DNA from 2 places in the Hathewaya histolytica genome. Region 1 is predicted to be linked to the other one. Evidence: riboswitches for the same ligand, from Rfam matches in the RefSeq annotation. Region 1 holds a riboswitch; the other holds the start of a gene.
What was found. Region 1 has a riboswitch for S-adenosylmethionine ahead of FGL08_RS00755 (methionine ABC transporter ATP-binding protein). Riboswitches for the same ligand answer to the same signal wherever they lie in the genome.
Positions count from the first base shown of each region.

Region 1 (16,013 bases):
TACATAAACTTGTATATTTTCAGATAAACTTCTTCCATTGAATATAGCCCTATCAATATCTTTGTTTAAATCTGCTCTTACACAAAAATCATTTATAAACAAATCTATCATCTTCGAAAAGGACTCTGAACTTGTAATAACTCCTCTTTTGCTTGTTAATAATTTTACATCCAAAAGCTCTCTTTTAAACTTATTCATAGAATGCCTCGTTATGCACGTTAACTCACGAGCTCTTTCCATGTCCTCTTCTTTTAAGCTATCACTTCTTATGAGATTTTTAAAAAATCCTATTTTCTTTGAACTACTTAGAATCTGCATAAGTTTATCTATACATTCTAGAACATCATTTCCTGCATCTATTGCCTCTCCGTATTCTCTAATATCATATTCTATATCAGCTAATCGTTCTCTAAGGTCCATTAACTTTAAATTTTCCTCGTCAATACTATTACTTTGTTTAATTAATTCTTCTTTTTTCTTAAGTATTTCTTTAAACTCGTCTTCTACATTTGAGTAACATAGTAACTCTTTTTCTATATCATCTTTCTGGTTTAAAAGATTCTCTATATTTAAGTTTTCAAAAACTTCTTTTTCATTAAGAATCTCTTTATTTATCTCATAAAGCTTCTTATCAAGCTTACTTTTTTCCCTTAATTTTTTCTTTATTTCTATTAACTTTCCATTTAACTCTGTAAACATATAACTTCCTCCTTTATATGTTAACAATTCGATAAACATTGATTAACTTCTATGATTTATTAAATAATAACATACAAAAGGTAAGGTATAAATAGATAATAAAGACCTACTCATAATGTAATGATTTTACAGAGTCTAATTTAGTAACTCTATATGCAGGATATAGGGCAGATATAAATCCAGTAAATAAAGTTACTATTGCAGCTAGTGATAAAGTTTTTAAATTTATTTTTATAACCTCTTCAAAACCTGTGCTACCTTTTAAAGCTACATTTAATCCACCAGATATTAAAAAAGAAATTATAATTGCAAATAAATTAGCAAGTAAAATTATAATAACTGATTCATATAAAAATATCTTTCTTATATAAGACTTTTTATATCCTATAGCTCTCATAACTCCAATCTCTCTTGTTCTCTCTATAACTTGTATAATTTATACCCTTTCCATCACTTTTATTTTTCATAGTTACAACAAAAGATTCTGGACTTAAAACACTATCAAATAACCCCTTCACTCTATCTTGAACACCAGTACCAAAAGCAAGTCCTAATATAATTCCCATAATACCAACAGAGGTTCCTAAGGATATTAAAATATTACGAAACTTCCTATTCTTAAAATTATTAAATGCTATTTTAAATGTAGCCATGATACCTAATCTAGGTTTATCACTATATTTATGATTATTTTCCATATCATTTTCATTATCTTCTGATTCCGACACTCTATATTCTTCTTCAATTAAACCATCCTTTAAACTGGTAACTTTAGTAGCATACTTAGTTAAAGCTTTATCGTGGGTAACCATTATAGAGGTATTAAATTAAAATTTTGAAATATGAACCCTATTTCATTCTTTTTATATAAATCTATTTAATAAACCTATTTTATATAATGATTCAGTTCTTTTTCATATTCATAAATATAATTAAGATTTTTTAATTGTTCTATATTTTTACAACCCAACAAGAGCATCAGAACCCTAATCTTATGAGCCAATCCCTCTATTTCTTTTTCAGCTTCATAGATGCCTTTCAATTTTAATGTTCTTAATATCTTCCCACTAACACCTGCAATTTCTGCCCCTAAAATTAATGATTTGACAATATGCTCTGCCTTACTTATTCCACCACTTGCAATTAATTTAAAATTATAATCTGCTTTCTTACATAGTACTAAAGATTGTGGAGTTGGTATTCCCCAAGAGAAAAACTCTGAATAGTCAAAAACAAGATTTCTCATATTCTCTATCTCTATGAAATTAGTTCCCCCTTTGCCTCCTACATCTATGTACTTAACACCTATTTCTGATAATTTCTTTGCAGCTTCATAGCTTATTCCAAATCCAACTTCTTTGACAATTACAGGTTTACTTATATTTTTTATTATATTTTCAATATTCTTAAGAATTCCTTTGAATTCCCTATCTCCCTCTGGCATGCAAATTTCCTGTGCTACATTTAAATGAAGTTGAACAGCATCTGCATCTACCATTTCTATAACTTTAAGTACATTTTCATATGGCGATGTAGCACTTAAATTAGAAATAACTACACCATCACCTATAATATCTCTAACTATAGTAAAAGAATCCCTGCTCCTCTTATCCTTCAAAGCTACAGTTTGAGACCCCACTGCCATGGGTATATTAAACTTTCTAGCCAGTGTTGCAAGATTCTTATTTATAACTTTAGTATCTTCTGTTCCTCCGGTAATTGCATTAATCATAAAAGGTAATGATATTTTTTTGTTTAAAAACTCATAAGAGGTATCTATCTCTTCAAAATTAATATCCGGAAGAGCATTATGAAAAAGATTTATATCCTTAAAGTAATCTTTAGAATGCTTCTCCATTTTTAAAAAGTTTGATATATGCTCGTTCTTTCTTGCAGCCCTTATCTCTTGTTCATTTAATTCCATTTACTCTCCTCCAAATAAAATTAATATCTATATATACTTTTATTTTCATCATAAACTTATGGACATTAATTATATTAAACACCAAATTAACAACAATATATAATCTTATTTATATATTATTACTTAACTTATATTTATAATTCAATAGATTTTATGGCATAGTAAAACATACTAAATTTCGCATAATTTTTATATTAAATATTTAAAATAATAATATAGGTTTTTTTATAATCAAAATTCATGTGAGAACTATAATTTATATATTAAGCCCTCTATCATGTTAACATATTATCATGTCATAATTTTACAGTCAATTAATTTAAAATAGCTATTACATAGCTTAATAAATAATTACTACAGGTTTATTTAAAAGTTCTATTTTATACTTAGTTTAAAAGTTTATAACTTTTTTATATTCTTGTATTGACAATTACATTTTAATATGTTAAACTTTTTTACAATTCAATATTACTTATCAAGAGTGGTGGAGGGACAGGCCCTATGAAACCCGGCAACCAGTATAGTATATTCTATACCAGGTGCTAATTCCTGCAGCATTATGCTGGTAGATGAGGATTAAATTCGGTTATCATAGCCTAAGGAAATCCTTAAGGCTATTTTTTATTTTACAGAAATAATTATTATTTATTACAAAAATTAATATGTATTTCTTATCAAGAGAGGTGGAGGGACTGGCCCTATGAAGCCCAGCAACCAATACAATTATTTGTATACGGTGCTAATTCCTGCAGCGTTAAGCTGATAGATGGGACAATTTAGGTAAAGCCTGAGATTGTTCTCAGGCTTTTTAATTTTTTTAAAACTAATATGAAGGAGTGACAATATGAATATTAAAAACAAAATAATAGAAATTAAAGATTTGAACAAAAACTTTAATAATAAAGTAGTTCTTAAAAATATATCTTTTGATGTAGAAGAAGGAGAAATACTAGGTATTGTAGGCCATAGTGGTGCTGGTAAATCTACTCTACTAAGATGTCTTAATGGACTTGAAACTTATGAAAATGGCTCTATAAAAATAGACGAGAATGAAGTAAAATCCCTAAACTTAAATAATTTAAGAACTCTTAGACGTAATATGGGCATGATATTTCAAGGATTTAATCTTTTAAATTCTAGAAATGTATATAAAAATATAGCCTTTCCCATAGAAACATGGGGCTATAACAAAAAAGCTATAGATGAAAAAGTTAAAAGTTTAATAAAGCTTGTTCACCTTGAAGATAAACTATACAGTAATATAAGTTCCTTAAGTGGTGGTGAAAAACAAAGAGTTGCCATTGCAAGAGCTCTAGCTCTAGAGCCAAAGATTCTTCTATGTGACGAGGCAACTTCTGCTTTAGATCCAAAAACTACAAAATCTATATTGAGACTTTTAAAAGAAATAAATGAAAAACTAAATATAACTATAGTACTTGTAACTCATGAAATGGAAGTTGTAAAAGAGCTTTGCACCAAGGTAGCTCTTTTAAATAGTGGTAATCTAATATCTCATAGCAATGTACAGGATTTATTCCTCTACCCAAATCCTGTATTAAAAGAATTCTTAGATGAGGACTTAAGTATACTACCTACCACTGGTATAAATATAAAACTATATTTTAGTAATAATGTAAGTAGCAACAGTATTATAAGCAGCATGGCAAGGGATCTGAATATAGACTTCTCTATAGTATTTGGTAAATTAGAACAATTTAGAAATGATATTTTAGGAAACCTAATTATAAACACAAATGAAAAAAATAAAAAAGAGATTTTAAACTATTTAAATGAAAAATCTATTTTATGTGAGGTGATTTAGAATGATAAATGAGTATCTATTAGCACTATGGGAAACTGTATATATGGTTTTTTTCTCTAGCTTATTTTCAATAATTTTAGGATTCATTGCTGCAATAACTCTATTTTTAACAGAAAAAAATGGAATCAAAGAAAACTCCTTTATCTATAAAACTTTAGATTTTGTAGTAAATATACTTCGTTCTTTCCCTTTTATAATTTTAATGATTGCAATTATACCTCTTACTAAATTTATAATAGGGACAAGTATAGGTACCTCTGCAGCCATTATTCCTCTAACCATAGGGGCATTCCCCTTTGCAACAAGAGTAATCTATTCTTCTTTAAAAGAGGTTCCTAAAGGATTAATAGAGGCGGCTCAATCTTTTGGGTGTAATAATTTTCAAATCATTTTTAGTGTACTCCTAAAAGAATCTCTACCTTCTATCATAAGAGGAATTACCCTGACTGTTATAAACCTTGTTGGATATTCAGCCATGGCAGGTGCTATAGGCGCAAAGGGACTTGGAGATTTAGCCATACGATATGGCTACCATAGATTTAAAACAGATGTGATGATTGTAACCATAATAATATTAATTATCTTAGTACAACTTATTCAGTTTATTGGTGATACTTTATCCAAAAGACAAACTGTTTAAACCATATCAAAAATATAATAACTAAAAACCTAAGGAGAGATTAAAATGAAAAAGATACTAAGCTTTATTTTGTCAATAACTTTAATATTTACACTAGCTGCTTGTGGAAGTTCTAGTGTATCAAAAAATAATAAGGAAATTAAGGTTGGAGCAAGTCCAGTTCCACATAAAGAAATACTAGAAGCAGCAGCTCCTGTGCTAGAGAAGGAAGGTTATAAATTAAAAATAGTAGAGTTTACAGACTACGTAATTCCTAATAGAGCACTAAATGAAAAATCTATAGATGCAAACTTTTTTCAACACATTCCATTTCTAAACGACTCAGTTAAAGAAAAGGGATATGATATTGATTACACAGTAAAAGTTCATCTTGAACCCCTTGGTATATATTCTAAAAATATAAAAAATTTAAAAGAACTAAAAGAAAAATCTTCAATTGCTATACCTAATGATCCAACTAATGGTGGAAGATCTTTAAAACTTCTAGAAAAGTCTGGTCTTATTAAATTAAAAAACGTAGATAATCCAACTGTAAAGGATATTGAAGAAAATAAAGGTAACTATGAAATAAAAGAATTAGAAGCACCTCAGCTTCCTCGTTCTTTAGAAGATGTTGATATTGCAATTATAAATACAAATTATGCCCTAGAGGCAGGATTGACTCCAGCAAAAGATGCTCTTTTTATAGAAGGAAAAGATTCTCCTTTTGCTAATATACTAGCCGTAAGAAAAGAGGATAAAGAAAATCCTAAAATTAAAGCCTTATCAAAAGCACTAAATTCACCAGAAGTTAAAAAATTCTTAGAGGACAAATATAAAGGAAGTATTATTCCAGCTTTCTAAAATAAAAAATACAAATTCTTATATAACCTACTGTTATACATAGCAGTAGGTTATATATTTTTTCTCTAAATTTAAACGTCTATATAAATAAATATAATTTATTACAAATTATGATAATTTTTTCTTGATACTGGTTAGCTTTTACTGTATAATTTTTATGGTAAATATTATCCTTATAGCTATACAATGGTTCTTATTCAATAAATCTCTAAACTGTTCACTTTTTAGTTATGATGTTTAAATTAGGGTAATATTATATAGGTATATAACAGTTATTAGAATACTAAAATGAATATGGGGTGATTCTATGTCAAATGAACAAAATATAAGGAGACTTACCAGAAACAGTTGGCTCTTTATAATCACATTCTTCTTTACGGGAGCATTAAGTGGAATAGCTTATGATGCTATGACTACTTATGCACAAGAAATCTCTGCATCAGTTGCTGCTGGCTTCTCAATTTATCTTGGCCTTGGAACATTTATTGCTGCAATTATTTTATTACTAGTACCAAAGCTAGGATATAAGATAGTTTTAGGTTTCTCAGCCATTGTAGCCATTGGTTCATTTCTACTTACTAACATTTCTAATAACGAAGTTTTAGTCACAGTTGCAGTATTAGGTGTCTTGCTTGCGATTTCTTTATTCGAAGCTACATTACCACCTTATTTAACTGCTTATACTACAAGTAAAAACAGACAAAAGTTTTTCTCAAGGGCTTTATACTTAAATGTTCTAGGAATGGTTTTAAGCACTAAACTTGGTGGACTTGTTATAGTGTGGAGATTTGGAAACAGAATTGGAAAAAGTTTTAATGAGGCAAAAGCATTAACAACAAAAATAGCGGAATTTACAGCCGTTCAAAAAAGCGCATACCTACTTGCTCATAAAGATTTATTACTTATGTGTGTGGCTCTAGGTGTATTATGTTTCCTACCTATTTTATTCATAAAACAAGAAGTTTCAGACTATAGAACTGTTGAAAAAACTGAAGAAAAAACTAAATTTGATATAAAAGTATTTGCAAATAAATACGTTATTTTATTCCTCGTATATACTATATTTATAAGATTAGGTTCATCTTTAATTATGCCTTATATATCTATTTTCTTAGGTAAACTTGGTATAGATCGATCCACAGTATCAACTATTTCAACATTACAATATGGTGCAATGGTTATATTTATGATAGTTTCTCCATGGGTAGTTAAAAAAATAGGACAAGTTAAAACCCTTGGATATTTTTCTTTAGCCTCTGTTCCATTTATGCTACTTATATGCAATGGTAAGGCATTTGGCCCACTAATGACTCCAGTTGTTACTATGTCTTTCTTCTTAAGATCAGGATTTATGAATGCTGCTTATCCTGTAAGTAACTCACTTCCAATGGAATTTGTAGAAAAAGATTATAGACCAGCTTATAACTCTATAATATTTGTAACTACAGGTGTATGTTCTATCCTATCAGGTATATTTGCGAAGACATTTTTATTTAAACTTGAAGGTGGTTATTCTTACGCTTATTATATAACCTCTGTCTTATATGCTACAGCAGCTATCATCATTTTAGTAGCATTTACAAAAAAATATAATAGGTCTTTTGAAAATGCTGATGAAAATGAAACTACAAGCGAATCTAGTGTAGAGGTATAACCCACATGTATATTAATAATACCAAACATAGGTTATAATGCTTTATACAAAATACTTTTAATAGAGATACAAGTATCTAAATAAAATATGCAAATGAAAATAGGTATCCACTTTAGGATACCTATTTTCATTTACCTATATAAAATATATTTAGAAACATATTAATTAATCTAGGTAAGCTCTTAACATCCATAATGTTTTTTCATAATTACCTATAAATGCAGCTGCCATATCAATTACTGCTTGAACTTTTTCTTCTTCTGCTAATTCTAAAATTTCCTTAGAAGATTTCAACATAACTTTAAAATCCTCTGAAACTTCTTTTACAGAGTCTTTAGTTGATATTTTCTTTGCTTCTCTTTCTTTTATTGTTGCAACACTTAAATATTCCTTCATTGAAGCCATTGGAGTATATCCAAGTGATAATAAAACTTCGGCAACCTGGTCTAAATCTAATGATGTTTGGTTATAGAAATTTTCATATTGAGTGTGAAGTTCGAAAAATCCTAATCCTGATACATTCCAGTGATAATTATGTAACTTAGTATATAACACATTTAAATTAGCTAAATAAACATTTAATTCTCTCTCTAAATTTTTCTTTTCCATTCAAATCCTCTCCTTTGATTAAAATGATTTTGTTTTAACGCACTACATTAACCTTCCATTCATAACTACTACTTTACTAACCATAAATAGTTTGCCTAAATTCAAATATTTTACTCATCTTATGTTTAATATTATAGAGGATAATATTAGCATTGTCAATAATAATTATTAATAAATAATTATTATCTTATAATATTTATTTTTAATCACTTTCAAAGAATATAAGATCTATATTTTTCATTCTCCAAACTAAGAAAAATAGAGCACTTATGATGAAAAAAACTACTAATATAATTGCACATTCTTTAATTATAGATATATAAGAAATATTCTCTGTCAATATTAATATTATTAATGTATTTAGCGAAGCCACTATAAAAGGAAGAAAAAATATCACATACATTTCTCTTGTAACTATGGACTTAATTTCTCTACTACTCATACCCAGACTTAACATGGTCTTATAATTCTCTTTATTATCTTCAAGATCTAAATAAAATTTAAAATGTATAAAGCTCATAGCTCCAAAATATAAAATTAAGCTTATAAATATTGTTAAATATAAAGTTAAATTAGATTCCTCTCTATGTTCTCTATAATATTCTATTTTAGACATTAAAAATACACTCTCGCCCAAAGTTTTTTTTATACTTTTATATTCATCTCTTATTTTCCTGTCAATTCTATATAAATTCTCCCACTTTTCTATTTCATATCCTATAAAAGTTTCTTTTTCTTTAATATTAAGTTCACTTATTAAGCTCTTATTCATTACAATATTATTATGATATAATCCTTGAAAAAATATTCTTTCATTAGAAATTCTTATTATTGTAACTTTCCTATCTTTATCTACAGTTATTTCTTTGTTTAACATAGCATTTTCTTCTTTAGAAGTCCTCGGAAACTGTGGTAAAAGAACTGCCTCGTTCTCTTTTAAAGATATTCTAGGAAAGTTAAGTATAGATGCCACATTATTATAATCTTCTACTGAAATTATGTTATAGTCTTTAACTTCAAAAATATTAACTTCAGCCTTAGAGTACTTTATACTATTTTTATTTAGTATATCGTCTATAAATTTCTCATTTACCTCATTTCTGCTAGTTGTATAATTTATAGTAAATGGAAATTCCACATCTACTGACTTTTTAGATATAAAATTCATAATATAAAAGTTCGACATAATTATGAAAGATATAGATAAGAACATAGTAGTAAACATTAAAAGCAAGGTATTTTCTCTAAGTTTAGACTTTAAACTAGACATTACAATAATATTTACTTTTTTATAGTACATACTTTTAATGCTACTTAAGACCTTAAGTGTAAGTTCTATTACATACATAAAGAAAATATAATTTCTTAATGAGAAACAAACTAGTAATAAAATTATTACTCCTGAAAATCTCATATTTCCATTAAATATATTTATAAGTAAATATACTTCTAGAATAAATAAGAAAAATCCTATAGATGAAATTATTAAAAGTATAGAAAAATTTTTTTGTTTCCTGTTCTTATAAAGTAAGATTTTCTTTTTAAATTTATCGATTAATTTATAACAAATAACAGGTAATAACACGAATACATAACTATACATTATTATAGTGTAATAAACGTTATATATAGATATATAAAAATTCAAATTATTAGTTTTTATAATACCATCTAAAATGATAAGGAAAAACTTTAATAATGCTATGCCTAAAATTATTCCAAGAACCATACTTATAATACTCATTATCAGGCTTTCTATAAAAATCATTTTAGTTAATTCCTTCTTACTAAAGCCTAAAACCTTAATAATATTAAATTCTTTTCTCCGCCAATATATAAACACAATAAAGGACGAAATAATAAATATAATACTAAAAATATATAAAAGTATTCTGTATGTAGCTATTCTTCCAGCAATTTGTTCATAAGGAGCTTCTTTAAGAGAAGGATGATTCTCTATAGAGAAAAATATAAAGAATGTAGCAATAGAAAATATTTCACTAATTAAATATATATAATAGGTTTTTAAGGTCCTTAAAGTCTTTTTAACCATAGTATAATTAAAATTCATATAAATTTCCTCCGAGGAAAGAAATAACATCTAAAATACTTTCATAAAATTCTTTATGGTCTTTTCCCTTATATATTTCATTATAAATTTCTCCATCCCTTAAAAATAGTACTCTATCTGAGTAGCTTGCCGCTAAAGGATCATGAGTTACCATAAATATAGTTCTTCCCTCCTGTCTATTTATACTTTTAAACACTTCTATAACTCTTTTCATAGACATAGAATCTAATTTACTAGTAGGTTCATCTGCAAAAACTATATCAGAATTACTAATAATAGCTCTTGCTATAGCAACTTTCTGTACCTGTCCTCCTGATATTTCATCTATATATTTATGAAGAATATTTTCTATGCCTAGTTTTCTTATGCTCCTCATATCACATTCATTTATTTCAAGACTCTTTTCTCCTCTTAATATCTTAGGAAATATTAAATTTTCCTTTACTGTTAATGTGTTAATTAGCTTAAAATCTTGAAATATAAAAGATAACTTATCTTTCTTTAGGTTAGATAATGCTAGGGAATTAAGTTCTATACAATTTCTACCACCAATAATCAATTCTCCTGCAGAAGGCTTTAAATTGATAGATAGGATATTAATCAATGTAGTCTTTCCACTTCCAGATGGCCCCATGATAGATATAAATTCACCTTCATCAATACTTATATTTATATCCTTTAACGCAATATGTCCCTTTCTGCTACCATAAATTTTATATATATTTCTTAATTCTATTAAACTCATAAATTCACCTTATTCTATTAACTTCTAACTCTAATATTTAAAATATTATATTAACGGTAGTTCCTTCATTCTCCTCAGAGTGCACTTCTATGTTATGATCTAACTTTCTTATAACTTCACGGACAAGATAAAGTCCCATACCTGTAGACTCCCCCAAAACCCTTCCATTCTCTCCAGTATAAAAAGGCTCAAATATTCTTCTTATATCCTTCCTCGTTATACCAATTCCTTCATCTTTTATCTCTACTATAACTTTATTATCGTCCCTATAGGACTTTATTAAAACATAATTTCCTTTATCCTTAGAATACTTTATTGCATTTATGATGATCTGCTCTAAAATGAACCTTATCCATTTCCTATCAGATTTTACTATTAAGCCTTCCTCAATATCTATCCTTGGAAATATTCTGCTATTTATAAAATATCTTTTTAGAGAATTCACTGTATCTTTGATGATTACACCTAAATTAAATTCTTTAATACTAAAATCATGCTCAAAACTCTCTAGTCTTGCATTATAAAGTGCTATATCAAGCCCTCTTTGGAGTTTATCTACTTCAGATTTTATCTCCTCTGTATGTTGTTCCCCTTGATATTGTTGTAATACTAAATTTATCACAGCAATAGGTGTCTTCATTTGATGAACCCACCGATTTATAAAATCTAAATGTTCTTTTTGCTTCTTTATATTAGAATGTAAGTTATACTGATATATACTATAAAGTTCTTCTACAAAGATATTCATATGCTTTCCTAAATAAGAATTATCAAAACTGTCTAGAATCTCTTCAAAAGAATTAACTTTTTTCCTATTTAAAATTCTATATATACTCTTATTTTTAAAATAATGAATACTCATATATACTATAAAAATAAATAAACTTAAAAATATAAAATAATATAAGTTTTTCAAATTACTAAAGCCATCAAAAATAAAATACAAGGACATAATAAGTACAAAGTTAAGAATATATACAAATATTAATCCTAGATGCTCTTTTAAAAACAATTTCATTAAGAATTCCCCCAAGTTATATTAAACTTATATCCTGCTCCTCTAACAGTCTCAACAGATCCCTCTATAGAAACATCACTAAGTTTTTTTCTAATCCTTGTAATATTTACGTTTAAAGTATTCTCATCTACGAAGTTTTGATCATCCCATAATTTTTCCAGTAATGATTCTCTAGTTGCAACTTTAGGATAGATAGTAATTAAAGCTTCTAAAAGCTCTGTTTCTTTTTTGCTTAAAAGGGTGCTTTTATCTTTAAACTTAAGTTCAAGTCTTTCTGGATATAAAATAAGTCCTTCAAGTTCTACTATCCTTTCTCTATTAGAAAAGGAATACTCACCATAAATCCTCCTCAATTGCCCTTTTATCTTAGCTAAAACGACCTCATAATAGAAAGGCTTTGTTATATAGTCATCAGCTCCACTTTCTATAGCCATAACTTGATTCATCTCACTATCCCTAGCAGATACAAAAATAATAGGACATAGCGAAATTTGTCTAATCTTTGTACACCAAAAATACCCATCAAATTTTGGCAGATTTATATCCATTAAAACTAAACTTGGATTTACCTCTTTAAATTCCTCTAATACATTATTAAAATCCTTAACCAAAACAGACTCATAACCATACCTATTCATATATTCACAAAGCAAACTGCCAATATTCTCATCATCTTCTACTACAAATATTTTATAAGACATAATTCCCCTCCTTAAATTAAGATACAAAAATTAATTTACAATAAATAATAATTTATCTTATACTATAATCAGCATTAAATAATAATACGTATATTATACCCTTTAAAATAATTATAAAAAACAAATAAGCTGTAAAATTAATTATGTTTACAGAGATATTTTTAACATAAGGTTGAATAATTAAAACATCTCTGCAAAAACTTAAAACAATGGCTATTCATAACAGTGGGAGGTGTAACTAATGGATTTCGAAAAATCATGTGGCGCCGTCGTATATAGCTCAATAAATGGCGACTTAGAATTTTTAATAGTAAAGCATAGACTCAGTACCCATTGGGGCTTCCCTAAAGGTCATGTGGAAAAAGATGAAACTGAAGAAGAGACAGCCCTAAGAGAAATTTATGAAGAAACTGGATTAAAAGTTAAATTAGACAATAATTTTAGAATATCAACTAAATACCATCCAAGAAAAAATACCCTAAAAGAAGTTGTATATTTCCTAGGAGAAAGTAATACCAAATCTGTAAAATTACAAGAGGAAGAAATAGGGGAACATATGTGGGTAGACTTTAATACAGCAATGAATCTCCTCACCTTTAAAAATGATAAAAAAATGATAAAAAAAGTAAGGGATTTTCTAAATATAAATGCCTAAATTACAAAAGTAGCTTTGAACCTATATTGATTCAGAGCTACTTTTTATATCTTAATACTACTTTAAAGTTGGATATAAAACTTTATATATTTTCATTCTCTTTTCTATCTTTGGTGCATAGTATTGTTTTGCGTAGTCCCTCATATCTACTTTTGCATCTTTATCTTTCCCATTTCTTTCTTGCCAATCTGCCATAAGTTCTTTAATATCATTATTCTTATAATGTTTTGATATAAAATAAGTTCCGAGTTTTATATTTGTATCTTCTTCTGCAGTTTTTTCTGGTTTAAAATCTGCAATATTAGCTTCCTTTGCTAGCTTTACAGCTACCTCTGGCTTTAGTTTCATATACCCCACTGATTTTCCTTCTTCATATGGTATAGATTCAAATCCTGTTTCAAAGTGTATCACTGATGCGATTAAAGCTGCATCTACCTTATATTCTTTTGCATATTTATTTATTATAGCTTTATCTTTCATAGGATATAATAATGTTCTTACTAATACACCTGCTGCAATTACAGCAACTAATATTGTAGCCAATATAATTCCTAGTTTCTTCATAATACTCACTCCTCTATATTTAGTATTTATATAATTAACTTTTTCCTACTACGGTTTTGTAATAACCCTTATAAGTCAACACATAGTATATAGCATAAATCGTCGTATAAGGTATAAGATTTATTACCATTATACTAGCTATATTCTGTTCTAACATATGAGCTATTAAATATATTGCACATAAACTATGCATACTTCCTATTATTAATGGTACTAAGAACACAAACCCTATTTGTTTTTTAACAGAAAACTTAATTTCCTCCTTATTTACACCTATGTTTCTTAAAATCTTGTATCTTCCCACTTCCTCTTCTGCTTCAGATAATTGTTTAAAGAAAATTATACTTCCAGTACAAGCTAGGAATACTAGTCCAATAAATACACCTATAAACAATATTGTTCCTACCATAATTAGATTTTGTTTATAGTTTTCATGATAAGAAGATAAAGTTAAAACAGAAGGTTCTTTTGAATATTTTCCACCATCAAAAATCTTTATAAGTGTTTTTAAATTTTTATCTAAATTATCAAGATTCTTATTGTTGACTAAATTAAATGCTGTTACTTTTGATGTATTGTTAGAACTTAGATATTTATTATATACTCCATCTTTAACTACCAATACATCTCCAACAATAATTGTATTAGCAAAAGAGCCTTTGTTTATTGATTTTACATTAAACTTTTCATCTCTTGCTCCAAATCTTACTCCTTTAACAATCTTAGATTTCTTTTTTCCATCTTCACCGAAACGAGTAAATAATATTGCCTCATTATTAAAACCTAAAGTTATTATTTCTTTTTCATTTAATGCCTTTGCTCTTTCCTTATACTTACTTTCTGAAATCACCAAAATTTCACTTTCATATTCGTCATTGAGTTTAGCTTCTATAAAATTAAACTGAAGTTTATTCTTAAGGTTTCCTTCTCTAGAATTCTCTATTACATTTTCCATTTTACTTAACAACTTAGTGTCATCTAATCTAGTTGCATAAGAAAAAGGATAAGATTTACTAAAGTCACCTTTAAAGTTTTTATAATAACTTACAGATACCCCCATAGCAGTTAACGTAGTAGCACTTAATATAGCTATAGTTGCTAAGGTCTTTGAATTTCCTTTTATTCTATATAGAAGTTGTGATGTAGATATCATATTAAGTCCACTAAAGTATTTTCTTCTATTTTTCTTACTTCTTTTAATCATATAGAGTATAAAAGAATCAAATAACATATAAGTTCCGAGTATTACAGTTACAGTAGTTAGAAATATTGTAAACTCAAAATTAGCACTTTTTATTGAAGAGAAATAATTAATATACCCGAAAACTATTAATCCTACAGATATTATAGTTTTGATTATAGAAACCTTAGGTTCTTTCTCGCCCTTACTCTCAGCCTTAAATAAATCTATCAAATCATACTTATAGATTATTCTTCGTCCTTGAATGGATACTAGTAAAAATATAATGATAAATGTTATGAATGTATTAGTTATAGCCCTAACTTCTATACCAAATTTTATGGGTACGGTAAAACCTGTAACTTTAAGTAATAAGACTATAAAAATCTTAGATAGTATAGCCCCTATAAATATACCAATAACTATTGAAACTAAACCGATTAAAAGAGTTTCATAGAAAAGTAATCTACCTATACTCTTCTTCTCTATTCCAAGCAATGAGTAAAGTCCAATTTCTTTTTTCCTCTTTTTTATAAAGAAGTTATTAGAATACCATATAAATACTGTAGAAAACATCATAATTATAAGGGCAGAAGCTTTAAACCCAGTGCTTAGTTTTGTCATAGAACCCATTATATCTGCTACTTGCTTGTTATATTCTATAGACTTAAATATAAAGTATATAAATACTGCAAAAATCATGGAAAGCATATATAAAAAATAATTACTCATATTCTTTTTAACGTTCTTTTTTGCTATATTAAATAGAGGCACTTCCATCACCACCTATTCTAGCTAAAACATCCATAATATCTTGGAAGAACATTTTTCTTGTACCGTTCTTTGTTATCTCTGAATAAATAACGCCATCTTTTATGAAAAGTACCC
Region 1 is NZ_LR590481.1:138,262-154,274, reverse strand. Features, by position in the region: gene FGL08_RS00775 (hypothetical protein) at 1-699, opposite strand, end outside; gene FGL08_RS00770 (FtsX-like permease family protein) at 806-1,096, opposite strand; gene FGL08_RS00765 (ABC transporter permease) at 1,077-1,511, opposite strand; gene fni (type 2 isopentenyl-diphosphate Delta-isomerase) at 1,586-2,623, opposite strand; SAM riboswitch class I at 3,093-3,199, shown strand; SAM riboswitch class I at 3,292-3,396, shown strand; gene FGL08_RS00755 (methionine ABC transporter ATP-binding protein) at 3,486-4,445, shown strand; gene FGL08_RS00750 (methionine ABC transporter permease) at 4,447-5,085, shown strand; gene FGL08_RS00745 (MetQ/NlpA family ABC transporter substrate-binding protein) at 5,131-5,928, shown strand; gene FGL08_RS00740 (MFS transporter) at 6,236-7,582, shown strand; gene FGL08_RS00735 (Dps family protein) at 7,748-8,191, opposite strand; gene FGL08_RS00730 (FtsX-like permease family protein) at 8,394-10,262, opposite strand; gene FGL08_RS00725 (ABC transporter ATP-binding protein) at 10,252-11,007, opposite strand; gene FGL08_RS00720 (sensor histidine kinase) at 11,045-12,025, opposite strand; gene FGL08_RS00715 (response regulator transcription factor) at 12,025-12,726, opposite strand; gene FGL08_RS00710 (bis(5'-nucleosyl)-tetraphosphatase) at 12,968-13,381, shown strand; gene FGL08_RS00705 (transglycosylase SLT domain-containing protein) at 13,439-13,945, opposite strand; gene FGL08_RS00700 (ABC transporter permease) at 13,980-15,899, opposite strand; gene FGL08_RS00695 (ABC transporter ATP-binding protein) at 15,886-16,013, opposite strand, start outside.

Region 2 (16,013 bases), 2.1 Mb from region 1:
AAAGGTAATTGTATCCTTTAAATTAAAAGATATATTAGTAGGATTTATTATATTTAATTTATTTATAATAATACTTTCAGTAACCATAATGGGTAAAAATAAGGGAAATGATAGTAAAGTAGTTCAGAAAAATGAGAGTGTTCCTAAGGTTGAAAGCAAAAGTACCAATTCAAAAGATGAGAAAAATGAAAAGAAAGAAATATTAAAAAATAAAATAGATTCCAAAGTTAATATATATTTATCAAAGGATAAAAAGGTGGTTCAGTTAGATATTGAAGATTATATTATTGGGGTAGTTTCGGCGGAAATGCCAGCTAATTTTGGGGAAGAGGCTTTAAAAGCACAAGCAGTTGCAGCGAGAACATATACGGTAGCACATTTAAAAAGCATATTTAAAGGAGGGTGTAATCTTAACCAAAATGCTGACCTTTGTGATACTGTTCACTGTCAGGCATACATAAATAAAGAAAAAAGGCTAAATTCTTGGCCTAAATCTCAAAGACTTGAGTTATATAAAAAAGTTGAACAAGCGGTAAAAGACACAAAGGGGGAAGTGCTAAGTTATAACGATGAGTTAGTTATGAATCCATATTATTTTGCCGTGAGTAGCGGAAATACAGAAAACTCAGAGGATGTATTTGCAAAGGGTGCCCCGTATTTGAAAAGTGTTGAAAGTCCAGGAGAAGAAATAGCACCTAAATTTAAGAAGGAGTTTAGTTTTTCAAAAAATGAATTTATAAATTCAATGAAAACAAAGTTTCCTAATTTAAAAATAGACAGTAATAATATTGAACAAAATATACAAATTATTAGTAGGAGTAATGCCGGAAGTATATCACAAATTAAAATAGGAAATACAGTTACTACAGGAAAAGTTGTAAGAAGTATAATGGGACTTACTTCTTCGAATTTTAAAGTAAGTTTTCAAGGAAATCATATTAAATTTTCTTGCAAAGGGTATGGACATGGTGTTGGTATGAGTCAATGGGGAGCAAGTGTCATGGCAAAAGAGGGTAAAAAATATAATGAGATATTAAACCATTATTATAGTGGTACTAGTATAACAAAGTTAAAATATAAATAGTAAACTATTTAAGATCCTAAAAGTTTTTATTGGTAAAGCCTTATAGCTATCAATAAACTTTTAGGATATTTTTTTGACCAAATAACATATTGTCACATTATGTCTAATAATAAATATAAATATATATAAATATTTTTATTCTAAACATGTATTATTTACGTTTTAATGGACAAAATTACTAACAGGAGGTGCTTATTAATGGATAATAAAGCAAATAATACTCATGATTCACAAAGAAGCTTTGGAAAATTTCTAAAGAAAGAGAGTTTTTACGTAATTCTATTTGTTTCCTTATGTATAGTTGCTGCAATTGCAGCTATAACAATTAATTCAAGGAAAGTTGCAACAAACAAGAAAGAGGCTACTAAGAATATAGTTAGTAAAGATACTAAAACAAAAAGTGATAAACCGGATAATGCACTGTTAGTAGAAAGAGAAAAAAATAAAGTAGCTCAAAATAATAAAGAAAAACCTGATGTTAAGGTTTATAAAAGTGGTAAGAAGTTAAACTCAAAAGGCAATACTGCATCAGTATCCAACAATGTGGATATGAAGTTTACAAAGCCTGTAGAGGGTAAAGTACTACAAGAATATTCTGAAGTTCCAGTATTATCACAAGAATTTAGTGACGAGAAGACTAAAACATATAAAACAAATCTTGGTGTAAATATAGCAGCTAAGATTGGAACTTCTGTAAAAGTTGCGGCAAATGGAGTTATTGAAACTATAGGAGATAATCCAAAAGGAAATGGATATATGGTTGTAGTTGATCATAAAAACGGATTCAAAACAATCTATTCTAACTTAGATGGAAAACTTTCTGTTAAAAAAGGTGACAAAGTAAAACAAGGACAAGAAATAGGAAAAGTAGGAAATACTACATTAAGAGCTTCTAAAAGTGATGATAAGAAAGAAGCAGGACATTTACATTTTGCTATGTTACAAGGAAATGGCAATTTTAAAGATTTAGACTATGAAAATAAGTATATAAACCCAGCTAAATTTATAAAATAGTCTTTCAAATAAAATAGCCGCTTTTTTGCAAAGTGGCTATTTTATAATATTAAAGTTATTTTAAGGAGGTATTATTGTTGAAGGATTATATAGAGGAAAGAGTTTTAGAAGTTGCTAAATATATAATAGAATCGAAATCAACTATAAGAAAAACTGCAAAAGTATTTGGAGTAAGTAAAAGTACTATACACAAAGATATGACTGAAAGATTACCTAAAATTAATCCTCAAATTGCAGACGAAGCTAAGTATATTTTAGAAGTGAATAAGTCAGAGAGACATATACGTGGTGGAAAGGCGACTCAATTAAAGTATAAAAGTATTAGCTAAATCCCTATTTCATATGCAAAACTGTTATGGTATAATAATTTATCCAAAGTTTATAAAAAATTTATAAAAAGTTTATAAAGATATGATATTATTTTAAATATATTATATAAATTCACTTTTTAGAAAAAAATAAAATAAAAGATAAAAAAAATATCTTTATAAAGAGGAATTTTGATTATTCATATAGAAATATTAACTGTTAAAACTAATATACCAAAGAGCAGGAGTGAAAACTATGTTTTTTTTTGGAATGGGAACTGATATGGGCATAGATTTAGGTACGGCTACAGTTTTAGTCTACATAAAGGGAAAAGGTGTAATTTTAAAAGAGCCTTCAGTGGTTGCAATTGACAAAACAAATGATAGGGTACTAGCAGTTGGTGAAGAAGCTAGACAGATGATTGGTAGAACACCAGGGAATATAGTAGCTATAAGACCATTAAAAGATGGAGTTATATCTGACTACGATATGACAGAAAAGATGCTTAAGCATTTTATACGTAAAGCTTGTGGTAGAAAAAAATCATCATCTCCAAGGGTCGCAGTTTGTGTTCCTTGTGAAGCTACAGAAGTAGAAAGAAGAGCTGTTAAGGATGCTGCAAGGATGGCAGGAGCTAAAATGATTGAACTTATTGAAGAACCTGTTGCAGCAGCTATAGGAGCAGGACTTGATATATCTAAAGCTAGTGGTAATATGGTTATAGATATTGGAGGAGGAACAACTGATATTGCTGTTATTTCTTTAGGTGGTATGGTTGTTAGACAATCTATCAAGGTTGCAGGTGATGAGTTTGATGAGGCTATAATTAAGTACATAAGAAAGACGCACAAGCTTATGATTGGAGAAAGAACTGCTGAAGACTTAAAAGTTAATATTGGTTGTGCATATGAAGTAGAGGAAAAAAAGATGGAGATAAGAGGTAGGGACTTGATAACTGGTTTACCTAAAAATATTGAAGTAACTTCCAGCGAAATGAGAGAAGCTCTAAGTGAGGCAGTTTCAGCTATAGCTGAATGTGCTCATTCAGTGCTTGAAAAAACACCACCAGAATTGGCTTCAGATATAGCTGATAAAGGTATTGTAATGACTGGCGGCGGAGCTTTATTAAATGGTTTAGATAAATTGGTACAAGAACATACCAAAGTTCCAGTTTATGTAGCAGAAGAAAGTGTATCTTGTGTTGCTTTAGGAACTGGTAAGTATTTAGATTATTTAGGAAAATCTTAAAGTCATAAATAAAAAAATACAAGCTATGTTAAGCTTGTATTTTTTTATTTGCTTGTAAACTATATAAATAATAGGAATGGATTAATGCATCGCATAAAAAAATAGCCATATTATATATGAAGTTTAGGCGTATATTTCTCGCAGAAAATAATTGATTTTTTTCACTAACATCAACTATGCCGACAATAGATGCAGTACCTACTTCGGGAAGTGATTTCCCAACGCCTTTTCCAGGATAAATTGGATGGTTTCTAATAGCAATACTTCCTATATATTGTTCTTCTCCAAGACATGCATCTATACCTATAATTTTTTTATTGGGATAAGCTTTTTTTAATTCTTCTAATCTATTTTTTATGTTTAAGGCATGAATAGGATTATTTAGAGTTCCGAAGACTGGTAAGGGAAACTTTTTTTGTTTTAGTAAGCTTCCAACTATAGGACCAAAAGAATCACCAATGCATTTATCTGTTCCTATACATATTAACATTGTATCCTCGTCTATATATTTTAATATTGAATTTGCGATTTTATAGTATCCTAAAGGTTCTTTATAGTTTATGTATTCTTTACACAATATGCATACCCCCAGCTAATAAAAATTAAATTATACTATATATAAATATAGGAAAATGTATGAATATATACTAAACAAAATGAATTTTGAATAAAATTATATGTATATTAGAGATAAAATGAGTAATAATAAGAAATAAGAATATAATTCTAAAATATGAAGTTAATTATATTTGAAATAATGTTAATAAAAATGTATACTAATCCTTGTCGGAAAACACGACAAAATGCTTTTAAATTGGATGAGTTCCCGAGTGGCCAAAGGGGGCAGACTGTAAATCTGTTGCGTCTCGCTTCGATGGTTCGAATCCATCCTCATCCACCAATTTAAATTAAAATTATATATGCTGGCATGGCTCAATTGGTAGAGCAGCTGACTTGTAATCAGCAGGTTGTAGGTTCAAGTCCTATTGCCAGCTCCATATATTCGGATGAGTTCCCGAGTGGCCAAAGGGGGCAGACTGTAAATCTGTTGCGTCTCGCTTCGATGGTTCGAATCCATCCTCATCCACCATTTTAATTTAAAATTAAATAGCTTTTAACATTACATGGTAATATATTATTTTATTAAAGCTAATATGTTTAAATGTATGTTGATAATAGAATACTTGGATGAGTTCCCGAGTGGCCAAAGGGGGCAGACTGTAAATCTGTTGCGTTTCGCTTCGATGGTTCGAATCCATCTTCATCCACCAAAAGGACATACGTTGTATGTCCTTTTACTTTTATATACTATATTTGTAGTAGTGAAAATTAAGTATAAATTTAAATTATTAGATAGATTTATGAATATAAATTCTTATTGACATTTTTTTAATTCCATGATAACATTTAATTAAAATCGAATATGATGCTCTTATCAAGAGAGGTGGAGGGAAAGGGCCCTATGAAACCCGGCAACCGATGCTTAAAAGCATTATGGTGCCAATTCCTGCAGAATATTCTGCAAGATAAGAGGTGTGTACATGTAAATGCTACCTCTTCTTTATTTTGGAAGAGGTTTTTTTATTATAAAATAATGGCTAAATTTTATTAGGAGGATTAAAAATGAGAAGACTATTTACGTCAGAATCAGTTACTGAAGGGCATCCAGATAAAATATGTGACCAAATTTCAGATGCTATTTTGGATGAAATATTATCTAAAGATCCACAAGGAAGGGTAGCTTGTGAGACAGTTGTAACTACAGGTATGGTAATGGTTGTAGGAGAAGTAAGTACTAATTGTTATGTTGATATACCTAAAGTTGTTAGAAATACAATTAAAGATATAGGATATACAAGAGCTAAGTTTGGATTTGATGCAGATACATGTTCTGTTATAACATCTATAGATGAACAATCTTCTGATATAGCTATGGGTGTAGATGAGGCACTAGAAGCTAGAGAAGGAGAAAAGTCTGCTATAGAAGATATAGGTGCTGGAGATCAAGGTATGATGTTTGGATACGCTTCTAATGAAACAGAAGAGTATATGCCATTACCTATTTCTCTTGCTCACAAATTATCTTTAAGATTATCACAAGTTAGAAAAGAAGGTATTTTAGATTATTTAAGACCAGATGGTAAAACACAAGTCACTGTAGAATATGGCGAAAATGGTCCTGTTAGAATAGATACAATAGTTATTTCTACTCAACATGCTCCAGAAATAACTCATGAGCAAATACAAAAGGACTTAATAGAAAATGTAATAAAGGTTGTAGTACCACAAGAATTATTGGATTCTACTACAAAATATTTTATAAATCCTACAGGAAGATTTGTAATTGGAGGTCCGCAAGGGGATTCTGGATTAACTGGAAGAAAGATAATAGTAGACACTTATGGTGGAGCTGGAAGACATGGTGGTGGTGCATTCTCAGGAAAGGATGCTACAAAAGTTGATAGATCAGCTGCATACGCTGCAAGATGGGTAGCTAAGAATTTAGTTGCAGCAGGAGTAGCAGATAAGATGGAAATTCAATTAGCATATGCCATTGGAGTTGCTAAACCAGTATCTATAAGTGTAGAGACATTTGGAACTGGTAAAATTGAGAACGATAAAATTGTAGAAATAGTAAATAAAGTTTTCGATTTAAGACCAGCTGCTATTATAAAAGAACTAGATTTAAGAAGACCTATATACAGACAAACAGCGGCGTACGGACATTTTGGAAGAACAGATGTAGACCTTCCATGGGAACACTTAGATAAGGTTGATGAAATAAAGAAATATATTTAGTTATATTAAGTTAAAGAAATTAAACACGGACATACTTTAAGTGTATCCGTGTTTTTTATTTTATATTATTGAAGATTTCTTTTATATGTTATAATTTAAGTGTTTAAAAAATAATGGGAGAGATTCTATGTTAGAAATGATAGGTATAGTACAAAGTATAATATTCAAAAATGAGGAAAATGGGTATACTGTAGCCAAAATAAAGGAACTAAAAAATAGTAAAGATGAAATAACTATAGTAGGAACAATTCCTTTTCTGGTAGAAGGACAAAATTTAAAAATTAAAGGGGAGTGGTCTTCCCATCCTACCTTTGGGAAACAGTTAAAAGTGTTATCTTGTGAGGAGATAGTACCAAAGACTCTTATAGGCATAGAAAAATATCTATCTTCAGGAATAATATCTGGTATAGGACCTGTCACAGCAAGAAAGATTATAGATCATTTTAAAGAAGAAACTTTAGATATTTTAGATAATGATATAGATAGGTTAAAAGAAATCGAGGGTATAGGTGAAAAAAAGATAAAACTTATATATGAATCTTATTCAAGGCAGAGGGAAGTAAGAAATATAATGATATTTCTTCAACCCTATGGTATAACTGCTAATCAATGTGTGAAAATATATAATAAGTATGGTACTAATGCTATAGAAATTTTAAAACAAAATCCATATAAAATGGTAGAGGATATATCGGGTATGGGCTTTAAAACAGCAGATAAAATAGCCTTAAATTTGGGCCTTGATAAAAATTCCTCATATAGAATAAAAAGTGGTATTAAGTATGTTGTAAATGAATTTTGTTTGTTAGGTAATACCTATATGCCTATGGATGAACTTTTAAAAAGAGGGGAAAGTATTCTTTGTGTAAATAAAGATGAAATAGAAAAAAATATTTTTGAAGTAGTGGTCTCAGGAAATATAAAGGTTGAGAATATTGATGGAGTAGAATGTGTTTTTACTATTCCTTATTATTATAGTGAATTATCTGTTACTAAAAAGGTTTTAAGTTTAACCATGTCTTCCTATGATAAAATTAATATAGATGTGGAAGAGGAAATAAAAAGTTTTGAGAAAGAAAATAACATTAAATTTGCACCTTCTCAAAAGGAAGCTATTTGTGGAGCTTTTGAAAGTGGTATGGAAATTATAACTGGTGGTCCTGGAACAGGTAAAACCACAATAATAAATTGTATAATTAGAATTTTTGAAAATGCAGGAATGACTGTTACTATGGGGGCCCCTACTGGTAGAGCTGCAAAAAGGATGACTGAAGCTACAAATAGAGAAGCAAAGACAATACATAGACTTTTAGAAATAGGATATAGTGATGATGATTCAAATATGCAGTTTTTTAAAAGTGAAGAAGAACCTTTGGAATCTAATGTAGTTATTATAGATGAAGCATCTATGATAGATATTATGCTTATGAATAATCTCTTAAAAGCTGTATCCCTAGGAACTAGGGTAATCATAGTGGGGGATGTAGACCAACTTCCTTCTGTTGGACCTGGAAATGTATTGAGAGATTTAATAGAAAGTAAAAGTGTAAAAGTAGTTAGATTGAAGGAGATTTTTAGGCAAGGCAAAGAAAGTATGATTGTAGTTAATGCCCATAAAATAAACAATGGAGAAATGCCTATAATAAATAAAAAGAATAATGACTTTTACTTTTTAAGATGCGGTGAAATGGAGAATGTTATTAAGACTATTTTAGACTTGATTTCTGAAAGACTTCCTAAGTTTAATGAAAACTGGAATAATATTCGAGACATACAAATATTATCACCTACAAGAAAAGGGATATTAGGCGTAGAAAATTTAAATAAGAGTTTACAAAGTATATTAAATAAAGAAAGTAAAAATAAGAAAGAAAAAGAATTTAGAGATACTATTTTTAGAGTAGGGGATAAAGTTATGCAGATTAAGAATAACTACTCTATGAAATGGACTAAAATAGATAATAGTGAAGAAGGTATTGGAGTATACAACGGTGATATAGGCTATATAACAGATATAGATGATAGCGAAAATCTTATTGTTTTATTTGATGATGAAAAGCGTGTTAAATATGATAATGTATTTTTGGATGAACTTAACCTTGCGTATGCAATAACCATTCATAAAAGTCAAGGAAGTGAATTTCCAGTTGTTATTATACCTATGTTTATGGGACCACCTATGCTTATGAATAAAAACTTATTGTATACTGGAATTACAAGGGCAAAAAAGATGGCAGTTTTAGTTGGTCAAGAGAAAGCATTAAGCTTTATGGTGAAAAATGATAGAAGTTTTGAGAGATATTCATCACTTAGGTGGAGGATATGTAGTATAATGGAAGATTTTTAAGGTTAAGAGAATAGAAAAATAAAAATTGGATATATTTAGAATATAGGCTTTTATAATATATTTATAATAGAGGATAATATAAATATGCTTAAATATATTTTAAATTGTATCTTAGATTTAGTTTACTATAGAAGTGACTTATGCTTATGCTGTGATAAAACATTATATAATGAGGAACTTCTTTGTGATACTTGTTTAAAAAATTTAATATTATGTCATAGCTATTTTGAGATTAATAAGCATGATTATAACTTTAAGTGTTATAGTTGTGCTTATTACTCTAATACTATAAAAACATTAATTTTAAAAATGAAATATAAAAATGATTTTAAATCCGCTGAATTTTTAAGTGGATTAATTTATAACTTTATAGTTAAAAACAATATAAATATAGATATTATAACTTTTGTGCCAAGCAGCAAGAGTAGAAAGAAAAGACGTGGATATAATCAAAGTGAAGTTTTAGCACATTATACATCTAGGAAGTTAAAAATAGAAAAAAAGAAGTTACTTTTAAAAAAAGATGGAACTAAAGATCAAATAGGGTTAAGTGAAAAAGAACGATGGGAAAATGTAAGAGACATGTTTTTCTTTAATAAAAAATATAACATTGAAGATAAAAGGATTTTACTTATAGATGATGTTATAACTACAGGGGCTACAATATATAACTGTAATGAGGTGTTAAAACAGAGTGGAGCTAAAGAAGTAATACTGCTTACTGTAGCTAGAAATATAGGTTAATCTAAAATACCCCACAGTATATAATTATATCATATATGTTTATATAATTCATCCATTCATATAAGATAATAAAGTTAAAGAAAGTACGCAATTTTAAGAAGGTAGTGTGTAAATTTATTTAATATTATGTGAATTTCTTTTTAAATCATTGTTATTTTTATATGCTCATTATAAAATATATACAAGGCAACAGTTGAACAACTAAATTCAACTAAGCATTTAACAAAACTCTTAATATGTGAGAGGGGCTGAGTTTATGAAAGTTAAATTCACTGGCAAAAATATTGAGATTACAGAAGCACTTAAAGAAGTGATTTCTAATAAGTTGTTGAAGCTAGATAAGTATTTTAAACAAGAAGTGGAAGCTCATTCAGTGTTAAGTGTTCAAAAAGAACTTCACAATTTTGAATTAACGATTCCTTTTAAAGGTGGAATTTTAAGAGCAGAAGAAGAAAGTGAAGATATGTATAAGTCAGTAGACTTAGTACTAGATAAAATAGAAAGACAAATAAGAAAACAGAAAACTAAGTTGCAAAGAAAGTTACAAGGCGAAAGTTTAGCTTTTTCTTTCATAAAGGAAGAAAAGCATCCTAAAGAAGAACCTAAGATAGTTAAGACAAAGAAGTTTGCAATGAAGCCTATGTCTTCAGAAGAAGCTATGTTACAGATGGAGCTTTTAGGTCATAACTTCTTTATGTATATGGATGGAGATACATCAGAAGTAAATGTTATATATAAGAGGAAAGATGGTAATTATGGTTTAATCGAACCTGAATTTTAATGAAAATTTGAATATAAGTTTAAAGCAGTGATAGTAATCACTGCTTTAATTATATATAATTTAATAGATATAATAATATAAAGTTCTTATTACATTTATGTAGAAATTTTAAGTAATGTTATAAAATGATTAAATATAGATATATTAAGTTGAATAGTGAAATTTTAAATGATATAATTTTTAATTATAGGCACTTAAGTTAATAAAAATAGAGTGAGGATGACAAAGTATGAAGCTTTATGAAAAAGTATTTGGTACATATAGTGAAAGACAAATAAAAAAGATCACACCAATAGTAAATAAAATAAAATCTTATGATGAATCTATGTCTAAACTTACAGATGAAGAACTTAAAAATAAAACTTTAGAATTTAAAGAAAGATTAGGCAAAGGAGAAACCCTAGATGAAATCCTTCCAGAAGCTTTTGCAGTAGTTAGAGAAGCTTCATGGCGTGTTCTAGGAATGAAACATTTTGATGTACAATTAATAGGTGGAATAGTTCTTCATCAAGGAAGAATTTCAGAGATGAAGACTGGAGAAGGAAAAACTTTAGTAGCAACTTTACCTACTTATTTGAATGCCTTAACAGGTGATGGAGTTCACGTAATCACAGTAAATGACTATCTTGCTAAGAGAGATAGTGAGTGGATGGGACAAATATATAGGTTTTTAGGACTTTCCGTAGGAGTAAACCTTCATAACTTAAGTGCAGAAGAGAAAAGAACGGTTTACGAATCAGATATAACTTATGGTACAAATAATGAATTCGGCTTTGATTATTTAAGAGATAACATGGTTATATACAAAGAGGAAAGAGTACAAAGAAAATTAAACTATTGTATTGTGGATGAGGTTGACTCTGTATTAATTGATGAGGCTAGAACACCGCTTATAATATCAGGAGAAGGGGATAAGTCTACTGAATTTTATAAGATCGCAGATTTCTTTGTAAAGAGTATTTCTGAAGGGGATTATGAACTTGATGAAAAGGCTAACTCTGTTATATTAACTGATACGGGTATAGAAAAAGCAGAAAAATTCTTTAAGTTAGATAATTATGCAGATGCAGAGAATATGATGATTCAACACCATGTAATTCAAGCTTTAAAGGCTAATTATCATATGAGAAAAGATAAAGATTATATGGTTAAAGATGGCGAAATTATAATAGTTGATGAATTTACTGGAAGACTTATGGAAGGAAGAAGATATAGTGATGGACTTCACCAAGCTATAGAGGCTAAAGAAGGAGTTAAAGTTGAAAAGGAATCTAAAACTTTAGCAACTATTACATTCCAAAACTATTTCAGAATGTATAAAAAACTAGCTGGTATGACGGGTACTGCTAAAACTGAAGAGAATGAGTTTAGAGAAATTTATGGTCTTGACGTAATAGAGATTCCTACAAATAAACCAATAGCTAGAGCCGATAAACCAGATTTAGTATTTAAAACACAAAAAGCTAAATATAATGCTATCGTAGAAGAAATAGTAGAAACTAATAAAAAAGGTCAGCCTGTACTTGTAGGTACAGTTAGCATCGAAAAATCAGAAGTAATATCTGATTTGCTTAAAAAAAGAGGTGTTAAGCATCAGGTTTTAAATGCTAAGTTCCACGAGAAAGAAGCAGATATTGTATCTCATGCTGGTGCAAAAGGAATGGTTACAATTGCAACTAACATGGCAGGACGTGGTACAGATATAAAATTAGAAGATGATGCTTTAGAAGTAGGTGGACTAAAAGTAATAGGAACTGAAAGGCACGAGTCAAGACGTATAGATAACCAATTAAGAGGTCGTTCAGGTCGTCAAGGTGACTCAGGAGAATCAAGATTTTATGTTTCTTTAGATGATGACTTAATGAGAATATTCGGTTCTGAGAGGCTTCAAGGGGTAGTAGATAAACTAGGTCTTGAAGACGAAGCTATAGAAAGTAAATTAGTTTCTAATGCTATAGAAAGTGCTCAAAAGAAGGTTGAGGGAAATAACTTTGACATAAGAAAAAATGTACTACAATATGATGATGTTATGAATCAGCAAAGAACTATAATATATGATCAAAGAGCACAAGTTTTAGAAGGAAAAGATTTAAGAGAACAAATAGTAAATATGATCGAAGACATAGTAAACGCAACAGTGGATTCTCATATTAGAAATGTAGAAGACGATTACGAAAATGAAGTTGAAAAACTTGTTTTATATTTAGAAGATATATTTGTTCCTAAAAATTCTATAGATACTAAAGAGTTATCTAAAAAGGGAATAGAAGATATTAAAAAAGAGTTAACAGAAAGTGCATTAAAATTATATGAAGAAAAGGAATCAGAATTTGAGGAATCAGAAGAAATAAGGGAAATTGAAAGAATTATACTTCTTAAAGTTGTTGATTCTAAGTGGATGGATCATATAGATAATATGGATCATTTAAGACAAGGAATAGGTCTTAGAGCATATAAACAACAGGATCCAGTTCAAGCATATCAATTTGAAGGAACTGATATGTTTAATGAAATGATATGGAATATAAAAATTGAAACTATTAAATATTTATTCCACGTTCAAGTTCATCAAAACATAGAGAGAGAAAGAGTAGCAGTAGTTACCAACACAAAACATGGTGATGAGGATTTAAAAAAGGAACCAATTAGAAAAGGTGAAAGAGTTGGAAGAAATGATTTATGTCCATGTAATTCAGGTAAAAAGTATAAAAACTGCTGCGGAAGATTTGAATAGAAACTTTGATAATATATGGCTTGGTCTAAGGATTTTCTAAGGATATAAAGCAACCAAATAAGAATTTAATGTTAACACCTTACTATAAAATGTATAAAAATTTTATAGTAAGGTGTTTTTTGTGTGTAAAATATTACAATAAGTGAATGATATTATTAAGAAATTATAAAGATGCTTAAAAATGGTATTAAATGTGATAAATTTAATTTTGTAAGCTTAAGGCTGACAAAATTAAGTTAGATAGGAGGAATTTATGATAAGAGTTAAGATAAAAAGATTATTTTAAAGTCAATTATTATATTGAATGTGTGAGAATTATTATTGAATATACGAATGAGATAAAGAAAAAACTTTATGAGTGCATTAGATATATAAATACAATAAAAATTTAGGAGGGAAAGTATGAATAAAAAATCTAAGGGATATATATTAGCAATAGTATTAACAATATCAGCTGCATCATTTATGGGGTATGAACTTAAAGTAAGTGGAGTTAATATTAGCATTTCTAATAAAAAAAGGGAAGTTATAGCGGCACAAGGGAAAGAGACAGAAAAAAACAATACCAATATGGAAATAAAATTATCTGATAGAGAAGAACTGCTAAAAGTAAATCCAATAGGTAAAAAGATAAAAAATAATTTTAATTATCCTGACAAGGAAAAAATACATTTTAAAATGATTAATGCTGTAGATAATTTTAAAACCTGTAAAGGGGAATTTAATGAGGAAAGTACTATGCTGAACTTGAATGGAAAATATACCTTTGCAGTTGATACAGAAAATAAATCCTCAGTATCAGTGATAAAAGAGAGTGGAAAAAAACCTGTAACTTTAATTTATCATGATGATAAGAGAAAAGTTTTTGAGGATGAGGATAAAAGTTATAGAGAGTTTGAGGAAAAACAAGAGAAAGAAAAACCTACAATTGTAAGACCCTTTGAACTATATTTAAATCCAACGTCTAATAGAACAGACATTGGATATTTAGGTGTAAGCAGCGATATTATTTGTGCGGAGGCATTTTCAAAATACCTATATATTTATGAAGATTGGAATTATACAGAGACAACTTTTTTAGGTAGAAATGTATATAAGTTAGAGGGAGTAATTGATCCACATCTAGGTGGTAATATGAAAGGGAAATTCTCTTTACTTATGGATAAAGAAACGGGAATAGTACTTCAATTTTTATCATTTGATGATAATGGAAAAATAAAAGATAAATTAGAAGTTAGTAAATTAGAAGTAAATACCCCAATAGATAAAGCTTTATACAATAAAAGTACATCTGGATATACAAAAAAATAATAAGTAAATAAAATTCAGATTTTTAACTTTTATAGTTATTAATTTGGTTTTATACTAACACAGGAGGGAAAATATTTTTTCCCTCCTATTTAATTACATAAAAAATATCTAGTTATTTTTTAGCTAAAACTTCTGTAAGTTTTTTCTATTTAACTTTATATAAATCAAAGTAAGTAAGTAAAATTTGTGTTATAATATATTTTGTTTATGTAATTAGTAGGAAAGAGGTGCTAACTTTGTTGGTTAAATTAGAAGAAATAAGTAATGAAATTAATGAAATTGTTGATAGAGTAAGTGAAATGAGGGTTTCTCTTTGACTTAGATAACTTATATAGTAAATTATCTGAATTAGAAACAACCATGCAGCAAAATGGTTTTTGGGATGATGTTCAAAAGGCTGGGGAAATAACTCAGGAAGCTAAAATCCTAAAAGATAAGATAGATAATTATAATTTGCTTAAAAATAGAGCAGAAGATTTAAAAGTGCTGCTTCAGATTAGTATTGAAGAAAATGATGAATCCACCTATAGCGAAATAAAGTGTGAATTAAAAGAAATAAAAAATACACTTAGAAACTTAAAAATTGAAACATTACTTTCAGGTAAGTATGATAGAAATAATGCTATACTCACTCTCCATACTGGGGTAGGCGGAAATGATGCTCAGGATTGGACTGAAATGTTATATAGAATGTATTCTAGATGGTGTGATAAAAAAGGGTTTAAAATAGAAGTTTTAGATTATATATCGGCAGATGAAGCTGGAATAAAAACTGTTACTTTAAAGGTTAGTGGAGAATTTGCTTATGGATACTTAAAGGCAGAAAAAGGTGTTCATAGGCTGGTTAGGATTTCTCCGTACAATGCAAATGGAAAAAGGCAGACGTCTTTTGCATCCTGTGAGGTTATACCAGAATTGCGTGATGAACAGGACGATATAGAAATTAATCCACAAGATTTAAAGATAGATACCTATAGATCAGGTGGAGCTGGTGGACAGCATGTTAATAAGACGGAATCTGCAATTAGAATAACTCATATACCTACAGGAATTATCGTTCAATGTCAAAATGAAAGAAGTCAGTTTACTAATAAAGAAACAGCTTTAAAGATGTTAAAAGCAAAGCTTGTTACTTTAAAGGAACTTGAACATAAAGAGAAAATTGAAGATTTAAGTGGAGAATTAAAAGGTATCAGTTGGGGGAGCCAAATTAGATCATATATATTTCATCCGTATAATCTTGTAAAAGATCATAGAAGTGGAGTGGAAACTTCTAATGTAAATGCTGTTATAGATGGTGAACTTGATATATTCATTAATTCTTATTTAGAAAGAGAACTGAAATAATTTTTTTATATTGAAGGGAGGCAACACTTTTTAAGTGTTATTTTATATGTCAAATATTTTAGATACTTTATGTGGAGAATTTAACTTAAAGAAGTTTCAAATAGAAAATGTAATATCTATGCTAGATGAAGGGAATACTGTGCCATTCATTTCTAGATATAGAAAAGAAAGAACTGGTGGATTAACAGACGTACAGCTAAGGGAAATAGCAGAAAGGCTTAAATATCTAAGAAATTTAGATGAAAGAAAAGAAACTGTTACGAAATCCATAGAAGAACAGGGAAAATTAACAGAT
Region 2 is NZ_LR590481.1:2,235,398-2,251,410, reverse strand. Features, by position in the region: gene spoIID (stage II sporulation protein D) at 1-1,084, shown strand, start outside; gene FGL08_RS10810 (M23 family metallopeptidase) at 1,283-2,098, shown strand; gene spoIIID (sporulation transcriptional regulator SpoIIID) at 2,176-2,427, shown strand; gene FGL08_RS10800 (rod shape-determining protein) at 2,663-3,655, shown strand; gene yyaC (spore protease YyaC) at 3,684-4,232, opposite strand; tRNA gene FGL08_RS10790 (tRNA-Tyr) at 4,472-4,556, shown strand; tRNA gene FGL08_RS10785 (tRNA-Thr) at 4,578-4,653, shown strand; tRNA gene FGL08_RS10780 (tRNA-Tyr) at 4,661-4,745, shown strand; tRNA gene FGL08_RS10775 (tRNA-Tyr) at 4,842-4,926, shown strand; SAM riboswitch class I at 5,085-5,188, shown strand; gene metK (methionine adenosyltransferase) at 5,279-6,454, shown strand; gene recD2 (SF1B family DNA helicase RecD2) at 6,582-8,801, shown strand; gene FGL08_RS10760 (ComF family protein) at 8,886-9,545, shown strand; gene hpf (ribosome hibernation-promoting factor, HPF/YfiA family) at 9,802-10,326, shown strand; gene secA (preprotein translocase subunit SecA) at 10,556-13,060, shown strand; gene FGL08_RS10745 (hypothetical protein) at 13,463-14,371, shown strand; one part of gene prfB (peptide chain release factor 2) at 14,608-14,685, shown strand; one part of gene prfB (peptide chain release factor 2) at 14,687-15,718, shown strand; gene FGL08_RS10735 (Tex family protein) at 15,765-16,013, shown strand, end outside.
Region 2: another riboswitch for S-adenosylmethionine. It lies ahead of metK (methionine adenosyltransferase); the one in region 1 lies ahead of FGL08_RS00755 (methionine ABC transporter ATP-binding protein).